DNA from 2 places in the uncultured Merdimmobilis sp. genome. Region 2 is predicted to be linked to the other one. Evidence: riboswitches for the same ligand, from Rfam matches in the RefSeq annotation. Region 2 holds a riboswitch; the other holds the start of a gene.
The links. Region 2 has a riboswitch for ZMP and ZTP ahead of pflB (formate C-acetyltransferase). Riboswitches for the same ligand answer to the same signal wherever they lie in the genome.
Positions count from the first base shown of each region.

Region 1: another riboswitch for ZMP and ZTP. It lies ahead of RDQ42_RS00970 (phosphoribosylaminoimidazolecarboxamide formyltransferase); the one in region 2 lies ahead of pflB (formate C-acetyltransferase).

Region 1 covers NZ_CABRJC010000001.1:199,586-208,134, forward strand. The annotation lists gene RDQ42_RS00940 (transporter substrate-binding domain-containing protein) at 1-480, opposite strand, end outside; gene RDQ42_RS00945 (aspartate/glutamate racemase family protein) at 641-1,336, opposite strand; gene RDQ42_RS00950 (DUF6612 family protein) at 1,632-2,705, shown strand; gene proB (glutamate 5-kinase) at 2,968-3,762, shown strand; gene RDQ42_RS00960 (glutamate-5-semialdehyde dehydrogenase) at 3,759-4,994, shown strand; gene RDQ42_RS00965 (hypothetical protein) at 5,013-5,726, shown strand; ZMP/ZTP riboswitch at 5,768-5,847, shown strand; gene RDQ42_RS00970 (phosphoribosylaminoimidazolecarboxamide formyltransferase) at 5,892-7,067, shown strand; gene RDQ42_RS00975 (TatD family hydrolase) at 7,241-8,029, opposite strand; gene metG (methionine--tRNA ligase) at 8,043-8,549, opposite strand, start outside.
Region 2 covers NZ_CABRJC010000014.1:42,830-51,378, reverse strand. The annotation lists gene RDQ42_RS07735 (NADPH-dependent FMN reductase) at 1-503, shown strand, start outside; gene RDQ42_RS07730 (FAD-dependent oxidoreductase) at 566-2,008, opposite strand; ZMP/ZTP riboswitch at 2,447-2,533, shown strand; gene pflB (formate C-acetyltransferase) at 2,616-4,847, shown strand; gene pflA (pyruvate formate-lyase-activating protein) at 4,863-5,597, shown strand; gene RDQ42_RS07715 (IMP dehydrogenase) at 5,828-7,339, shown strand; gene RDQ42_RS07710 (HAMP domain-containing sensor histidine kinase) at 7,408-8,549, opposite strand, start outside.

The DNA.
Region 1 (8,549 bases), on a different contig from region 2:
CTTTTTGCCGTAGAGGTCCTCAAACTTGGTGATTTCGTTGTTTGACTCCTGAACAACCATCCGATAGGGGCTGAAAAAGTAAGGTTCGGAGAAGTTGTATTTTTCCTGTCTGGTGGGGGTGATGCTGATCTGCTTTGCTGCAGAATCCACGCGGCCCGCATCAATGTCGCCAAAGGCAGCGTCCAGGTTTTCCACAACAAAGACGATCTCTTTGCCGGTTCGGCGGCCGATCTCTTCCCAAACCTCGATGTCGATGCCTTCCAGGGTCTCGCCATCCTCTTTCAGCTGGGTGAACATGGGGTAGCTGCCCGCAGTCGCCACGCGGATGACGTTTTCATCTTCTGCAGTCCCGCTTTGTCCCTCGCTGCTGGTGCTGGAGCTGCTCCCAGAAGGGGTAGAGGAAGGGTTGGAACAACCGCTGAATACCGCTGCCAGAGCGCATACGGCCAGCAAAGAGGCTATCCATTTTTTGATCTTCATCACATAATCTCCTTTTTCACATAATTGTTGAGAAAATTGCATTTGGCAATCGTCCCACACAGGAAAAAGGATAACAGCCTTCCGGCCCGTTGTCAGCAAATATTGAAATTATCAATGTCAGCTGATTTGGCTATAGAAAACACAAGCTTTGAAGATAGTGTTATTTGATTTCGCCCCCACAAAAACGGATGGCCGCTTTTGCCAGCTCTAAGGTGGGGTCAACAAAGCTCCCCGAAAGGGAAAGCTGCTCCACCGCCAACGGCAGTTCGGTGCACCCCAAGATAAAGTAATCCGCCCCGGCAGCCTGCAGATCCTCCAGCATCCCTTGGAAAGGCGCGGGATCGGTCAGCCGCTCCCCCGCTTTGATCCGATAGATCCCATCCATGAGAATCTCCCGATGGCGGTCGCCCGGAAGCAGATAGGCGACCCCTTCTTGGGAGAGGGCCTTCTCATAAATCCCGGTGCACAAGGTTCCGGTGGTGGCCAGGATGCAAGCGGTCTTCCCTGGGTGTGCAGCCGCACAAGCCTTAGCAGTAGACTCCAATATGCTGATAAAGGGGATTTTTGTCTCCGGCTGCAGCCGGTCCAGAAAGTAGTGGGCCGTATTGCAGGGCATGACGATGCAGTCTGCGCCGCAGGCTTCCAAATGGCGCAGGGCATCCAGCATTTGGGGAACCGGGTCCTCCCCGCCCTTTAAAATCGCTGTGGTGCGGTCGGGGATCTGGGGGTTGTTGTCGATGTAAATGCGGATGTGATCGTTGTCCGAATCCGCCTTGGTCAAAGCGACGATCTTTTGAAACAGGTCGGCCGTGGCCATAGGGCCCATGCCGCCTAAAATACCAATGCTCTTTTTCACAAAATATCCTCCTTTTCGGTGGCCGACTGGGGTGAGATCCCTCCAACCGGGGTATTTGCCAATTGCGATTTTAAGCTATTCTCAAAGTTGATCTTGAAACATTGTAACACAACTCCCTATAAAATGGGAGGGGCCGTGCCTCGATTCCCCTGTCAAAAGAAGCCGTCATTTCTCAGTGTATTTTGTCACTTTTTCCGCACCTTCCCTTGTAAAAACAAAGGGAATCCGCTATACTGAAAGAAGTACACCACTACTTACAGCCATCCTATTTTCGGATGCAAGGAGGAAATCCAATATGAAAAAAACGTTTGCACTGCTGCTTGCCACGCTGCTGGTGTTTGCAGGCTGCAAGGCCACTGACCCCAAAGATGCGTTTTTCAGCGCTTTGGAACGAAACAGTGAGGTCAAAAACGCCCATGAAGTTGCAGCCATTTCCCTGGTGATGGACAATGAAGGCTCCCCTTATACCTTTATGGACATCCAGCTGGAAGGCGATGTCAGCCTAGAAACCTATGACATGGCGGTGAAATATGACTTCAGCCTCATGGACATCGGCATGAAGATGGAGCTCTACAAAAAAGGGGAGGATGCCCTTGTCAAAATGCCCATCGTCGCCAAATACGTCCAAATGCCGTCAGAGCTGTTCAATATCTACAATCCTGAAGAGATGAAGTCCCTGCAGGACTTGGTCTCCCAGGAGAGCAAGAGCCTTTACGAGCAGATGGGGGAATCCCTCCAGATCAACAAAAAGGGGTCGGATATCGTTGCCTCTTTTGAGTTGGACGGCGCTGCAACCAAATCCTTCCTCACTGATGTGCTGGTGGATAAAATTCTGAAAAATCCGGAATTACGGGAAAAATCCATTGAACAATCCTTCCAATCCCAAAAGAAGACCTGGGAGGAATACGGTTTTGCCGAGGATTTCACCGAAGAGGATTGGGCCTCTATGCGGGAGGAAGCCGCCACCGCCTACGACGAACAGATGGACAGCTACTGCGAGATGATTGAGAAGATGGAGATCACCTCCCTGAAGGGCCAGTCCACCATCGGCAAAGACGGCTTCTTCTCCGCTTCGGAGTTCGAGCTGAAATTCAGCCTGTACGACACACCTATGACAATGAAATACAGCGCTACCCTCTCCAACATCAACAAGGTGGGCGAGATTGCCTTCCCCAGCGATTCTTCCAACACCATTAAGCTGGACGACATCTCCAAAGGCAAGGTCAGCATGGACGACCTCAACCCATTCTTTGGCATGATCCAGCGGATGCAGGAGGAGAGCTGGAAGGATTGGGAGGAGAACCAAGACGATCTCCCCACCTCGGTTCCCCTGCCGGAGACCGGCACCCCTGTCCGGCCTTCCCTCTAACCCCACTCCCCAAGGCCCTGTGAACTTGGTTCACAGGGCCTTTTTGTATCCCGGTAGATCCCCCATAAACTCCCCCAGCTCGATTCCAAATGGCACCTCATCTATGCGCCCTTCCCTCATGCAAATGCGAAATTTGGGTGAATTTTCGGCGGAATAGATGAAAGTTCCTGCGCAATATGCTATAATAACTCCATTCCCTTCCCTGTTCCCGCCAAGGTATGGGCTGGGGAAAAGTAAGAAAGTTTGTGAGGAAGTGTGTGACATGGCATCTTTTCAGGACGCAAAACGAATTGTAGTAAAGGTGGGTTCCTCCACTTTGACCTATGAAACCGGCATGATCAACATCCGCCGGGTAGAAAAGCTGGTCAAAGTTTTGGCGGACCTGCGCAATAGCGGCAAAGAAATTGTGCTGGTATCCTCCGGCGCGGTGGCTGTTGGCGTCGGCAAGCTGGGCCTGAAAGAGCGACCTCATGACACACCTTCCAAACAGGCGGCGGCGGCCGTCGGACAATGCGAGCTGATGTACCTTTACGACAAGCTGTTTGCCGAATACAACCACAATGTTGCCCAGGTTTTGCTGACCCGGGACATTGTGGAGGTGGAAAAACGGACCGAAAACGTGGTCAACACCTTTAACCGGCTGCTGGAGATGGGAGTGATCCCGGTGGTCAACGAAAACGATACCGTAGCGGTAGAGGAGATTGAATTCGGCGACAACGACACCCTCTCCGCCATTGTGGCCACCCTGGTGGGTGCGAATGCCCTTATCCTAATGAGCGACATTGATGGACTCTACACCGCCAACCCCCATGAAGATCCAAATGCCACCCTCATCCGCCGGGTGGAAACCATTGATGACTCCATCCTCTCCATCGCAGGCGGAGCGGGATCCAACCGGGGCACCGGCGGGATGATTACCAAAATCCACGCCGCCCAGATCGCCTGTTCCAAGGGGATTGATATGGCCATTATACAAGGGGAAAACCCCGACCTGCTCTATGATCTGATGGAGGGCAAAGAGGTCGGCACCCATTTTGTAGGAGGAAGCATAAAATGATTCAGCTAGGAAAACGGGCAAAAGCAGCCTCCCGAGGCTTAAAAATTGCCCCCACTGCGACAAAAAACAACGCCTTACTTGCGATTGCAGACGCCCTTTGTGATAATATGGAGATGGTCATTTCCGCCAACCAGAAAGACATCGCCGCCGCCCGCTCCTCTGGCATCAGCGAGGCGATGATCGACCGGCTCACCCTCACCGAGTCCCGCATACGCTCCATGGCCGATGCGGTGCGGCAGGTGGTGAAGCTGGAAGACCCGGTGGGCAAGGTGGAAACCGGGTTTACCCGGCCCAACGGCCTTCGCATCTCCAAAACAAAAGTACCTCTGGGCGTGGTGGCCATCATCTTTGAATCCCGGCCCAATGTAACGGTAGATGCTGCCGTCCTCTGCCTTAAATCCGGCAACGCCTGCATCCTGCGGGGCGGTAAGGAGGCTATCCACTCCAACAAGGCTTTGGCCGGCATCATGCGTCAGGCTATCGCCGGGGCAGGCATCAGCCCGGATGCCATCCTGCTGGTGGAGGACACCTCCCGGGAATCCGCTGCCCAGCTCATGCGCCTGAACGGCTATGTGGATGTCCTCATCCCCCGGGGCGGGGCGGGGCTAATCAAATCGGTGGTGGAGAACGCCACCGTCCCAGTCATCGAAACCGGCGCTGGCAACTGCTTTATCTTTGTGGACGACAGCGCCAACTTTGACATGGCCGCCAGCATCATCGACAACGCCAAAACCAGCCGTCCCTCGGTCTGCAATGCGGTGGAAAACGTGCTGGTCCACCGGGCTATCGCCCCCGCCTTCCTGCCCCAGATGGCCGAAGCCCTCGCCCATGCCGGGGTGGAGATCCGCGGGTGCAGCGAGACCTGTGCCATCCTTCCCAGCGCCAAGCCCGCCACCGAAGAGGATTTCTACACCGAGTACAACGACTATATCCTAGCCGTCAAAGTGGTTTCGGGGATTGATGAGGCCATTTCCTTCATCGAGAGCCACTCCACCCACCACTCGGAAGCGATCATCACCGAAAGCTATGCCCACAGCCAGCAGTTCCTCTCTCAGGTGGATTCGGCTGCGGTGTATGTCAACGCCTCCACCCGGTTCACCGACGGCGGCGAGTTCGGCTTCGGCGCGGAGATTGGCATCTCCACCCAAAAGCTCCATACCCGCGGGCCCATGGGCCTTTCGGAATTGACCACCACAAAATACATCATCTTTGGCGACGGCCAGATCCGTTAGCCAAACGGGAGAATTGTTATGTCGAGTACTACCCCTATGCCCCAGCCCAGGCGGCGAAAAAACCGCCGTGCAGCCCCGCTGGGCGCCCTCTTCCTGGTGCTGGCCGTCATCGGCCTGGCAACGGTGGGGATGCTGTCCATCAACCTGACCCAGCAAGTCCTGGACAATTCCAAGGAAAAGGCCAAGTTTGAGCGGATGCTGCTTCCCGTCCTCATGTTTGACCCAGTCCCTTTTGAATCCCCAGCGGAGGCCGATCCCCTTGCCATTTTGCAGTATTCCCTCTGGTCAGCTTTATACAGCGACAAGCGGGACAGCTACGTCTACAGCGACAATGGCCTTCTGATGGTGCCGGTTTCTGATGTGGACGTGGAGTGCGCCAAGCTGTTCGGCCCCGACATCAAGCTGGAGCACAAATCCTTCGGAGACCTCAACATCACCTATACCCTCAACACGGAGAGCAACGTCTATGAGATCCCAATAGCCGCCCAGGTTGGATACTATACCCCCAAGGTGGAGAAAATCTCCAAAAAGGGCGACACCTACACCCTGACCGTGGGGTATCTGCCGCCGGGCAATGCCTGGACCAGCGACCTCTCCGGGACCAAATACGAGCCCACCCCTGACAAATACATGCTGTATGTAATGAAAAAAGTCAAGGGGGGCTACAACTTGGTTGCCATCCGCGACCTGCCTACCAACAACGCCAGCAGCGGCATGGGTATCCCCGGCTAACTGGTTGACAGCCAGAGGCTGGGCGTGTATACTAAACCTTGTACCGGTCCTATGACTGACGGAATGTGGGAGCACCCACAGGGAGTAGGATTGAAGAGAGCCGACCGTCTGGGCGATTTTGCCCGGATGGCCGGCTTTTTTGTCATCTGAAAGGAGATTTCCCCCATGAATGAACTCGCGCTGAAATACGGTTGCAACCCCAACCAACCGGAGGCCAAAATCCGCATGAAAGATGGCTCGGACCTGCCCATCACCGTGCTGAACGGCCGCCCTGGTTACATCAACCTGCTGGACGCTCTCAACAGCTGGCAGCTGGTCAAAGAACTGAAGGAGGCTACCGGCCTGCCCGCCGCTGCATCCTTTAAACATGTCAGCCCCGCCGGGGCCGCAGTGGCCGTCCCCATGAGCGATGTCCTCAAGAAGATTTACTTTGTGGACGACAAGCCCCTCTCCCCCTTAGCCACCGCCTATGCCCGGGCGAGGGGCGCTGACCGGATGTCCTCTTACGGGGACTTCGCCGCCCTCTCGGATGTCTGCGACAAGGAGACTGCCGCCCTCATCAACCGGGAGGTCTCCGATGGGGTCATCGCCCCCGGCTATACTGAGGAGGCCCTGGCCATCCTCAAAGCCAAACGCAAAGGCAGCTACACAGTGCTGCAAATCGACCCCAGCTATGTCCCCGCCCCGGTGGAGAGCAAGGACGTTTTCGGAATCACCTTTGAACAGCACCGCAACGACGCCAAAATCACCGCAGAGCTGCTCACCAACCTGGTCACCGAGAACAAGGAGATCCCCGATGAGGCCCGGCGGGATTTGATTGTCTCCCTCATCACCCTCAAGTACACCCAGTCCAATTCGGTCTGCTACGCCAAGGATGGCCAGGCCATCGGCGTGGGGGCCGGGCAGCAGTCCCGGGTCCACTGCACCCGCCTGGCTGGCAACAAGGCGGACAACTGGTTCCTGCGGCAGAACCCCAAGGTCCTCTCCCTGCCCTTCCGGCCTGGCATCCGCCGCGCCGACCGGGACAACGCCATCGACGTCTACATCTCCGATGAGTACATGGACCTGCTGGCCGACGGTATTTGGGAGAATACCTTCACCGAAAAACCGGCCGTCTTCACCAAGGAGGAAAAGGCCGCCTGGCTCTCCCAGCTCACCGGCGTTTCCCTGGGGTCCGACGCCTTCTTCCCCTTTGGGGACAACATCGAGCGGGCCCACAAGAGCGGCGTCTCCTACATCGCCCAGCCCGGTGGCTCGGTGCGGGATGACAACGTCATAGCCACCTGCGACAAGTACGGCATCGCCATGGCCTTTACCGGCGTCCGCCTGTTCCACCACTAAGCTAAAATCCCCCGTTCTTTCCAAAAGAAAGAACGGGGGATTTTCACAAATTGGAGCCGACCAAAGAAAATAAATATACAAAATGTACTATTATCGTTATATATTATCTAATTTCAGACCGGCTGAGGTAAATTTATAATTTTAGTTTTAAATAATACAATTTGTATTTCCAGTTATTCGCCCAAACCCTCCGGCAGAGGGATGTCAAAAAGCCGGCAGGCGTTGCGGCAGGTGGCGTCAGCCACCTCCTGGGCGGTGATCCCCTTGATGGCGGCGATGGCCTCGGCCATGCGGGGCAGCATAGTGGAATCGCACCGCTTGCCCCGGTAGGGCTCCGGGGCCATGTAGGGGCAATCGGTTTCAATGAGAAGGCGGTCCAGGGGGACAGACTCCACCACCTCCCGGATGCGGCGGGCGTTTTTAAAGGTGATGACCCCGGTGACCCCGATGTACATCCCCAGCCGCAGCACCTCTTTGGCGGTCTCCACCGAGCCGGAGAAACAGTGGACCACCCCTTTGGGCCGGTACTGGTTCAGCAGGCGCATGGTGTCCTCCACCGCCTCCCGGGAGTGGATGATCACCGGCATATCCAGTTCCCCAGCCAGCTGGAGCTGGACCTCAAAGGCGGGGATCTGCCGCTGGCGGGGGATGTCCTCATAGTGGTAATCCAAGCCAATTTCCCCAATGGCCTTGACCTTTTCCTCCCCGGCAAGTTCCCGCAGGAGGGCAAGGCTTTGAGGGGTGACCTCATCCGCCGCGTCTGGGTGGCAACCCACCGCCGAGTAGAGGAAGGGGTATTCCCTCCCCAAGGCGATGCCCGCCCGGCTGGCTTCTAAATTGCAGCCGGCGTTGAGCACCCGGCAAACCCCCGCAGCAGGGAACAAGGACAGAAGTTCCCCTCTGTCCTCGCAAAACCGTTCATCGTCATAATGGGCGTGGGAGTCGAAGATGTGATGAACCATTTCCCCAGCCCTCCTAGCGGACTTTGGAGCCGCAGGGGATGGCGCCATCCACAAATAGGACCTTGATTTCCTCGCCGCAGTCGGCCGCCAGGATCATCCCCTCAGAGGGGACACCCCGCAGTTTGGCGGGCTTCAGGTTGGCTACCAGCACCAGCTTTTTGCCGATCAAATCTTCTGGGGTGTAGAACTTGGCGATGCCAGATACCACTTGGCGGCCGCCCATACCGTCATCCAATTGGAGTTTCAGCAGCTTATCCGCCTTGGGAACTGGTTCGCAGGCGGTCACCTGGGCCACCCGCAGTTCCACCTTGGCAAAGTCGTCGATGTCGATGAGGGAAACCACCCCGGCCTCCTCTTTCTTCTCTGCCTTGGGAGCAGCAGCCTTTGCAGCGGCCTCCATTTTGGCTTTTCGGTCCGCTTCCAGCTCGGCCAGTTCTTTCGCCATATCAATGCGAGGGAACAGAGTCTCCCCTTTCTTCACAGTGACGTTGACTGGCAGCAGGCCAAAGATCCCGGCAGA
Region 2 (8,549 bases):
AATCGTTCCAGCGGCAGTTGGCCCAATTGGCCCAGGAAATGCTGGGGGAACGGGCTGAGGTCGCGTTTCTCGATTACACGCAGGTTCCCTTTTTTAATCAGGATATGGAATTCCCTGTGCCGCTGCCGGTGGCGCAGGTCCGGGAGGCAGTCTCCCGGGCGGATGGGGTATGGCTCTTTGTCCCTGAATACAACCACAGCCTCCCCGGTGTTCTGAAAAACCTGCTGGATTGGCTCTCCCGTCCCAATCAGCCTGGGGAAGCAACCTGCCTCTTTGGCAAACCAGTCACCTTTTCCGGGGCTGGCGGAGCTGCGGGTACCGCCTGCGTCCAGGACCATTTGATGATGCTTCTCTCTGTCCTGGGCATGAAGATGATGGCAGTCCCCCGCACCGGGATCCCCCTGTCTCCCGAGGCGTTCAAAAGCAACTGCCTTTCCCTCACCGAGAGCCAGGAAGGACGCCTGCGCAAACAGGCGGAGGCATTTCTCACCTTCTTAGATTAACAAATCTCCCCATCTGCATATACAGATGGGGAGATTCTTTTTCCAATTGCGTTCCGAAGGCCTTATCCCCGGTGGAGGCCGGTTTGGGCTGGGCCATCGATCCGGTTGCCCTTGTAGTCAAACCGGGAACCATGGCAGGGGCAATCCCAGCTTTTTTCATCGGGATTCCACTCCAGCTGGCATCCAAGATGAGGGCAGCGGGTGGACACCAGGAAGACCTCCCCTGCCTCATCCCGGTAAGCACCCACCTTCTCTTCCCCCCACTCCACGATGCCGCCGTGGCCAGGCTGCAAATCCTTGAGCAGAGCCCGCGGCGGTTCCAGAAGCTGGCTGCCCAGGCCTTTGACCGCTTGGAGGCCGTTTTCCAAAAAGGTTTTAGCCGAGGCGCCTGGGGTGAACCGCTGGGGGGAAAAAACCTCCCAATCCGGGTTTTCCCGGCCTAGAATCCGGTCGGAAATCAGTTGGGCCGCCACCATGGAATGGGTCATTCCCCATTTTCCAAACCCGGTGGCCACATACCAATTGGGGGTGGATTCGGCAAACTGCCCAATATAGGGAACCCCATCCAGGGTCATGCAGTCCTGGGCGGACCAGCGGGCTGCCTCCCGGCTCTGCGGCCAGAATTCTTTTGCCGCATCGGCGAGGGAGCGGTATTTCCCCCCGGATCGGTTGTCCCCCGTGCGGTGGTTGCCGCCGCCCAGGAGGAGATATTCCCCTGCGTTGCGCATGGACCAGCCTCCCTCTTCATCGACGCCATAATAGACGCCATCCAGCTTTTGGGCACCTTCCAGGGCGATCACATAACTGCGCTCCTGGTGCATCCGGGCAAAGTACATCCCCGGCAGGTTGAGGAACGGGTAATGGGTGGCAAAGACAATCTCCTCCGCAGTGACCCGCCCTCCTGGAGTGACCAAGGCATCCCCCTCCACTGAGAGGACCGGTGTTTCCTCATACACCGTCAGCTTCGGCAGAATCCCCTGGAGAAATTCCAGGGGATGGAACTGGGACTGATTTTCAAACCGGACTGCCCCCGCCACCGGAAAAGGAAGGGTGGTATCCATGGTGAAGGCTGCATCAAAGCCTAAAGATTTGGCAGCGTCTGCCTCCCGGCGCAGAGGCTCTTCCTCCAACCGGGAATACAGGTAGGCGGGAAGCTCCTCCATCCAGCAGGAAATCCCCAAATCCCCGGCGATCTGGCGGTATTGCTCAATGGCCCGTTGGTTGGCGTGGGCATATTGCTGGGCCTTTTCCCGGCCTAGGGTATCCAGCAGTTTGTGGTAGATCATGCCGTGCTGGGCGGTGATTTTGGCCGTGGTGTTGCCAGTCTGGCCGCCTGCCACCCGGTCCGCCTCCAGCACCACTGCCTCCACCCCATTGCGCTCGAGGAAAAGTGCAGTCAGCAGCCCCGCCATGCCCCCGCCTACAATGGCGCATTGCACTTGTAAATCTTGTCCCAGCACCCGTTGGCGGGGCAGTTCCACCGTCTTTTTCCATAAGGATTCCATATGTTTTCACCTCCTCTTTAGGATGGGCAAAAACCGTGGAATTACCCCTTCAAAGGGTGAAATCCCGGCGATTTTTTCCTGGGCAGAGGAGATAAAATTTATTTCAAAAAGTGATAGATCTTGGTTCCATTTTGTCCGCATTCTGATTGGGTAATACCCCGCCTTTTCCCTTTGAGACAAACCGTTTATCTAGGGGATTCTGTTTTTGCAAGCCGTTTCTTGCCTCAGCGCGGCCCCTCTTTGCCATCAGTGAGCTTCCAAAAAGTGGATATCACAGCAGCCATACATTTTTTCCTGTATATCAATGTTTTACACAAAAATTCGCTCTTTTCTCCAAAAACCTCTCATTTTATCTCTGCCAGGCCAGGGGATTCTCCAAACTTTTGACAAATACTTGACAAATTTCTCCTTTTCGTTCTATACTGGGGCTACAACAAAACACCTCTTCGCCACTGGCAGATAAGTGGACAAAACCACAGGGCGGCGCAGGGGATTGGGTTTACGCCGGCTGCCTGGGCAACATGGATGGATACACCATCTGTGTTGCCCTTTTTGTTTTGTCCGGTTGGCAGCCGGGGCACCTGTCAAAAGAAAGGGGAGCATCACCATGGAATTTGCAGCTTGGAAGGGATTCAAAGGCGGGCACTGGCAGCAGGAGATCGACCTGCGGGATTTTATCCAACAGAACTACACCCCCTATCTGGGGGATGAAGGCTTCCTCACCCCTGCCACAGATCGGACAAAAAGCCTGATGCACAAACTGGAGGGCCTGTTCCGGCTGGAGCAGGAGTTCGGCGGGGTGCTGGATGTGGACACCCAGACCGTCTCCTCCCTCACCGCCTACAAGCCCGGCTACCTGGACAAGGAGAAAGAGATCATTGTGGGCCTTCAGACCGACCGGCCCCTCAAGCGGGGGGTCAACCCCTTCGGCGGCCTTCGCATGACCCGGGAAGCCTGTGAGGCTTACGGCTATCAGCTCTCCCAGAAGGTGGAAGATGAATTCCAGTACCGCACCACCCACAACGACGGGGTGTTCCGGGTGTACTCCGACGAGACCAAAGCCGCCCGCCACTGCGGCATCATCACCGGACTGCCCGATGCCTACGGCCGGGGCCGGATCATCGGGGATTACCGCCGGGTGGCCCTTTACGGCATCGACGCTTTGATGGAGGAGAAGCGCCGGGACAAGCGGCAACTTTCTTTGGAGGTCATGGACACCGACACCATCCGCCTTTCGGAGGAGCTATACCAACAGATCAACTTCTTGGGCAAGCTCAAAGAGATGGCCGCACTCTACGGCTATGACATCTCCCTGCCTGCCCAGAACGCCCGGGAAGCTGTCCAGTGGACCTATTTCGGATACCTGGGAGCCATTAAAGAGCAGAACGGCGCCGCTATGAGCCTTGGCCGGGTCTCCACCTTCCTGGACATCTATTTTGAACGGGATCTGGCTGCCGGCACCCTCACGGAGGAAGAGGCCCAGGAGATCATGGACGACTTTGTCATGAAGCTGCGGATGGCACGCCACCTGCGCACCCCCGCCTACAACGAGCTGTTCGGCGGCGACCCCATGTGGATCACCGAATCCCTGGGCGGCATGGGGGAGGACGGCCGGACCCTGGTCACCAAAAACTCCTACCGGATGCTCCACACCCTATACAACCTTGGCTCCGCCCCCGAACCCAACTTGACCATTTTGTGGAGCGAGGCCCTGCCCGAATCCTTTAAACGGTACTGCGCCAAGGTCTCCTGCGACACCGACTCCATCCAGTATGAAAACGACGACCTGATGCGCCCCATCTACGGGGACGATTACGGCATCGCCTGCTGCGTCTCGGCCATGCGGCTGGGCAAGGAGATGCAGTTCTTCGGGGCCCGGGCCAACCTGGCAAAGCTGCTGCTCATGAGCCTCAACGGCGGCAAGGATGAGCGGTACGGCATCCAGGTGGGACCGGAGGGGCCGGTTTACGAGGAGGAGATCCTAGACTATGACAAGGTCCTGGCCCGGATGGCCCCCTATCGGGACTGGCTGGCCCGTCTCTATGTCAACACCATGAACGTCATCCACTACATGCACGACAAATACGCCTATGAAAAGACCCAAATGGCCCTCCACGACACCCAGGTCCACCGCAACATGGCCTTTGGCATCGCGGGGATGAGCGTGCTGGCTGACTCCCTCTCCGCCATCAAATACGCCAAAGTGCGGGCCATCCGCGGGGAAAACGGGCTGATCACCGACTTTGTGGTGGAGGGCGATTACCCCGCCTTTGGCAACGACGACGACCGGGTGGACTCCATCGCCTGCCAGCAGGTGGAGGCGTTCTACAACGCCCTAAAACAGAACCCCACCTACCGGGATGCCACCCACACCCTATCCATCCTGACCATCACCTCCAACGTGGTGTACGGCAAAAAAACCGGCTCCACCCCCGATGGCCGCAAGGCTGGAGAGCCCTTTGCCCCCGGCGCCAACCCCATGCACAACCGGGAGAAAAACGGCGCCCTGGCCTCCCTCAACTCGGTGGCTAAACTGGATTACAACCTCTGTCGGGACGGCATCTCCAACACCTTCTCCATCGTCCCCGACGCCCTGGGCAAAACCGAGGAGGAGCGCTGCCGCAACCTCTGCGACCTTCTGGACGGCTACTTCGCCCAAAAGGCCCACCACATCAACGTCAACGTCCTGAACCGGGAGACATTGGTGGACGCCTACCACCACCCGGAGAACTACCCCAACCTGACCATCCGGGTGTCGGGGTACGCGGTCCACTTCCACAAGCTGACCCGGGAACAGCAGCGGGAGGTCATCGCCCGCACATTCCACCAAGCCATGTAGAAACGGGGGAAAACCATGGAAAACACCGGAAGAATCCACTCCTTCCAGTCCCTGGGGGCGGTAGACGGCCCTGGCCTTCGCTATGTGGTCTTTTTGCAGGGCTGTCCCCTGCGCTGCCAGTACTGCCACAACCCCGACACCTGGGATCCCGCCGGCGGCACCCCCTATACCCCCACCCAGGTGGCAGAGCAGATCGCCCGGTACCGGCCCTACCTCAAGCGTGGCGGGGTGACGGTCAGCGGGGGGGAACCCCTTGCCCAGCCGGAATTTGTAGCGGAACTGTTCCGCCTACTTCACAGCATGGGCCTCCACACCGCTCTGGACACCAGCGGCGCAGGCAACCTGCAAAAGGCACGGGAGGTACTGCTCCACACCGATTTGGTCCTCTGCGACATCAAATTTCTCTCAGAGGAGGCATACCGTCAGCGGTGCCATGGCAGCTACCAACATACCCTTGATTTCTTGAACCTGGTCCAGGAGATGGAGATCCCCCTCTGGGTGCGCCACGTGGTGGTGCCCGGCCTCACCGATTCCCCAGAGCACATCCGGGAGCTGGCCGCCAAGGCCGGAGAATACCCCAACCTGGAAAAGCTGGAGCTTCTCCCCTTTCGCAAGCTCTGCCTGACCAAGTACCAGGAGCTGGGCATTCCCTTCCCTTTGGCGGATGTCCCCGAAATGTCCCCTCAAGGAATGGGGCCTCTCTTGGCCATTGCAGAAAGCTGCGGCAAGTGCCGATCCATTCCCCTGTAACCCCTTTTTCTGTGTCAAAACCCGGGCGGAGAACCTAAATTTCCTCGCCCGGGTTTCTTTATTCGGGACAATCCGGCAAAATTCTGCAAAAAGCCCTGCAAAATCCCTCTAGATTTTGGCAGTTCGCCCTGCTCCCTTTGCTTCAAAGTGTGCTATAATAGATACAATTCTACTCTATATGATTTTCCATCCAGATAGATCCCCACATCAGATGCAAAGGAGCGTAACTTATGGCGTTTTATTTTGAAGAGCCCTCCCACACCTTTAGCGAGTATCTGTTGGTGCCCGGCTATTCCTCCGCCGCGTGCATCCCTGCCAATGTCAGCCTGAAAACCCCACTAGTCAAGTTCAAAAAGGGGGAGGAACCCGCCATCTCCATCAACATCCCCATGGTGTCCGCCATCATGCAGTCGGTCTCCGACGACAGAATGGCCGTCGCCTTGGCCCGGGAAGGCGGCATGTCCTTTATCTACGGCTCCCAGTCCATTGAAAGCGAAGCCGCTATGGTGGCCCGGGCCAAGTCCTACAAGGCCGGGTTTGTGGTCAGCGACTCCAACATCAAGCCCGACCAGACCCTGGCCGATGTGCTGGAACTTCTGCAGAAGACCGGCCACTCCACCATGGCCGTCACCGAGGACGGCACCGCCACCGGCAAACTGCTGGGCATTGTCACCAGCCGGGATTACCGGGTCAGCCGGATGGACACCTCCACCAAGGTCAGCGAGTTTATGACTGGGATGGACCACCTGGTCTATGCCGGCCCCGCCACCACCTTGAAGGAAGCCAACGACATCATCTGGGACCACAAGCTCAACAGCCTGCCCATCGTGGACGACAACGGCCACCTGATGTATATGGTCTTCCGCAAGGACTATGACTCCCACAAGGAGAACCCTTTGGAACTGCTGGACAGCCACAAGCGCTACATGGTGGGCGCGGGCATCAACACCCGCGACTATGAGGAGCGGATCCCCGCCCTGGTGGAAGCCGGCGCTGACGTGTTGTGCATCGACTCCTCCGAGGGTTTCTCCGAATGGCAGAAACGCACCTTGGACTTTATCCGCGGCAAATACGGCGACACCGTCAAGGTGGGTGCAGGCAATGTGGTGGACCGGGAAGGGTTCCGCTTCCTTGCCGAAGCCGGGGCTGACTTCATCAAGGTCGGCATCGGCGGCGGCTCCATCTGCATCACCCGGGAACAGAAGGGCATCGGCCGCGGACAGGCCACCGCCCTCATCGACGTGGCCAAGGCCCGGGATGAGTATTTTGAAGAGACCGGCGTCTACGTTCCCATCTGCTCCGACGGCGGCATCGTCTACGACTATCACATGACCCTAGCCCTTGCCATGGGCGCAGACTTCCTGATGCTGGGCCGCTACTTCGCCCGGTTTGACGAGAGCCCCACTGAGAAGGTCAACATCAACGGCAGCATTATGAAGGAGTATTGGGGCGAGGGCTCTGCCCGTGCCCGCAACTGGCAGCGGTACGACATGGGCGGCGCGGCCAAGCTTTCCTTTGTGGAGGGTGTGGACTCCTATGTACCCTACGCCGGCAGCCTGCGGGACAATGTGGCCATTAGCTTGAGCAAGGTCCGTTCCACCATGTGCAATTGCGGCGCCCTCACCATCCCCGAGCTGCAGCAGAACGCCAAGCTCACCTTGGTTTCCGCTACCAGCATTGTGGAAGGCGGCGCCCACGACGTGGTGCTCAAGGACAACGACCGCTCCAACTTCCCCAAATAACCAAAGTTCCCATCTGAATGAAAAGCCCCCGGCTTTAAGCCGGGGGCTTTTGTTATGGAACGCGTCATTTATTTCTCTTCCTGGGGCGGCACGGTTTTTAGCTGGAACCAGAATGTGCTGCCGCCCGGCGTGGATTCCACCCCATATCTCCCGCCGTGGAGTTCCAGTACCGATTTGACGATGGAGAGGCCCAATCCAGTTCCGGTCACTGCCCGCTTGTGGGTTTTATCCACCTTGTAGTACCGGTCCCAGATATAAGGCAGGTTCTCCGGGGAGACCCCTTCACCGGTGTCCCGCACCCGAACGGTGACCCACTCCCCCGCTACCGATTGTTCCACATAGATTTTTTTATCTTCACCGGTGTAGTTGATGGCATTGGTCAGCAGGTTGTAAAACACCTGGTGAATCCGGGTTTGATCCGCATGGACCCACACCGGCTGGTCATAAGAAAACTCCAGGGAATAGCCATCTTTGCGGAGCAGCTCGTTCATCCGCAGCACCGCCCCCGATAGGGAATCGGTCAGGTTATAATCGGTTAAGTTGACGCTCTGCATCCCCGACTGGAGCTTGGAGAGGTCGAGGACATCATTGACCAAAGTAGAAAGCCGCTGGGCTTCATCAATGATGATTTGGGCGTTTTCTGGGGTATTTTCATCGGGCAGATCCCGCATCACCTCGGCGTAGCCGCTGATCAGGGTCAGCGGGGTGCGCAAATCATGGGAGATGTTGGCGATCAGCTCCTGCCGAAGCCCGTCCACTTTGGAAAGCTCCTGGGCCGCATAGTTGAGGGTGGTGGAGAGCTCGTTGATCTCCCGGTAGCCGCTGCCGGAAAAGTGGACGTCATAATCCCCTGTGGCCAATTCCTTGGCCGAGCGGTTGATAGCCTCAATGGGGCTGGACACCCATTTGGAGATCACCAGGGCCAAGAGGGTGGCAAACAGCAGCATAAACCCGGCGATGTAATAAAACTGAGTTCGCAGGGTGGCTACGGTGGCATCCACTGGCGATACCAAGGCATTGATCATAATAAATACCGATTCCCCATTCTGATCCTCCATGACCTTGGAAAAGATGATGGTCTGCTGGGGGGAGTGTTCCACCTTGGGGAACGGCCCTTTGAACTTCCCAGTGTCAAAATTTGGGAGGCGGAAGCTGTCATAGTTGTAATACCCCAACAGCTCTCCGCCGTTTTCCAGGGTTTTTTGGAAAA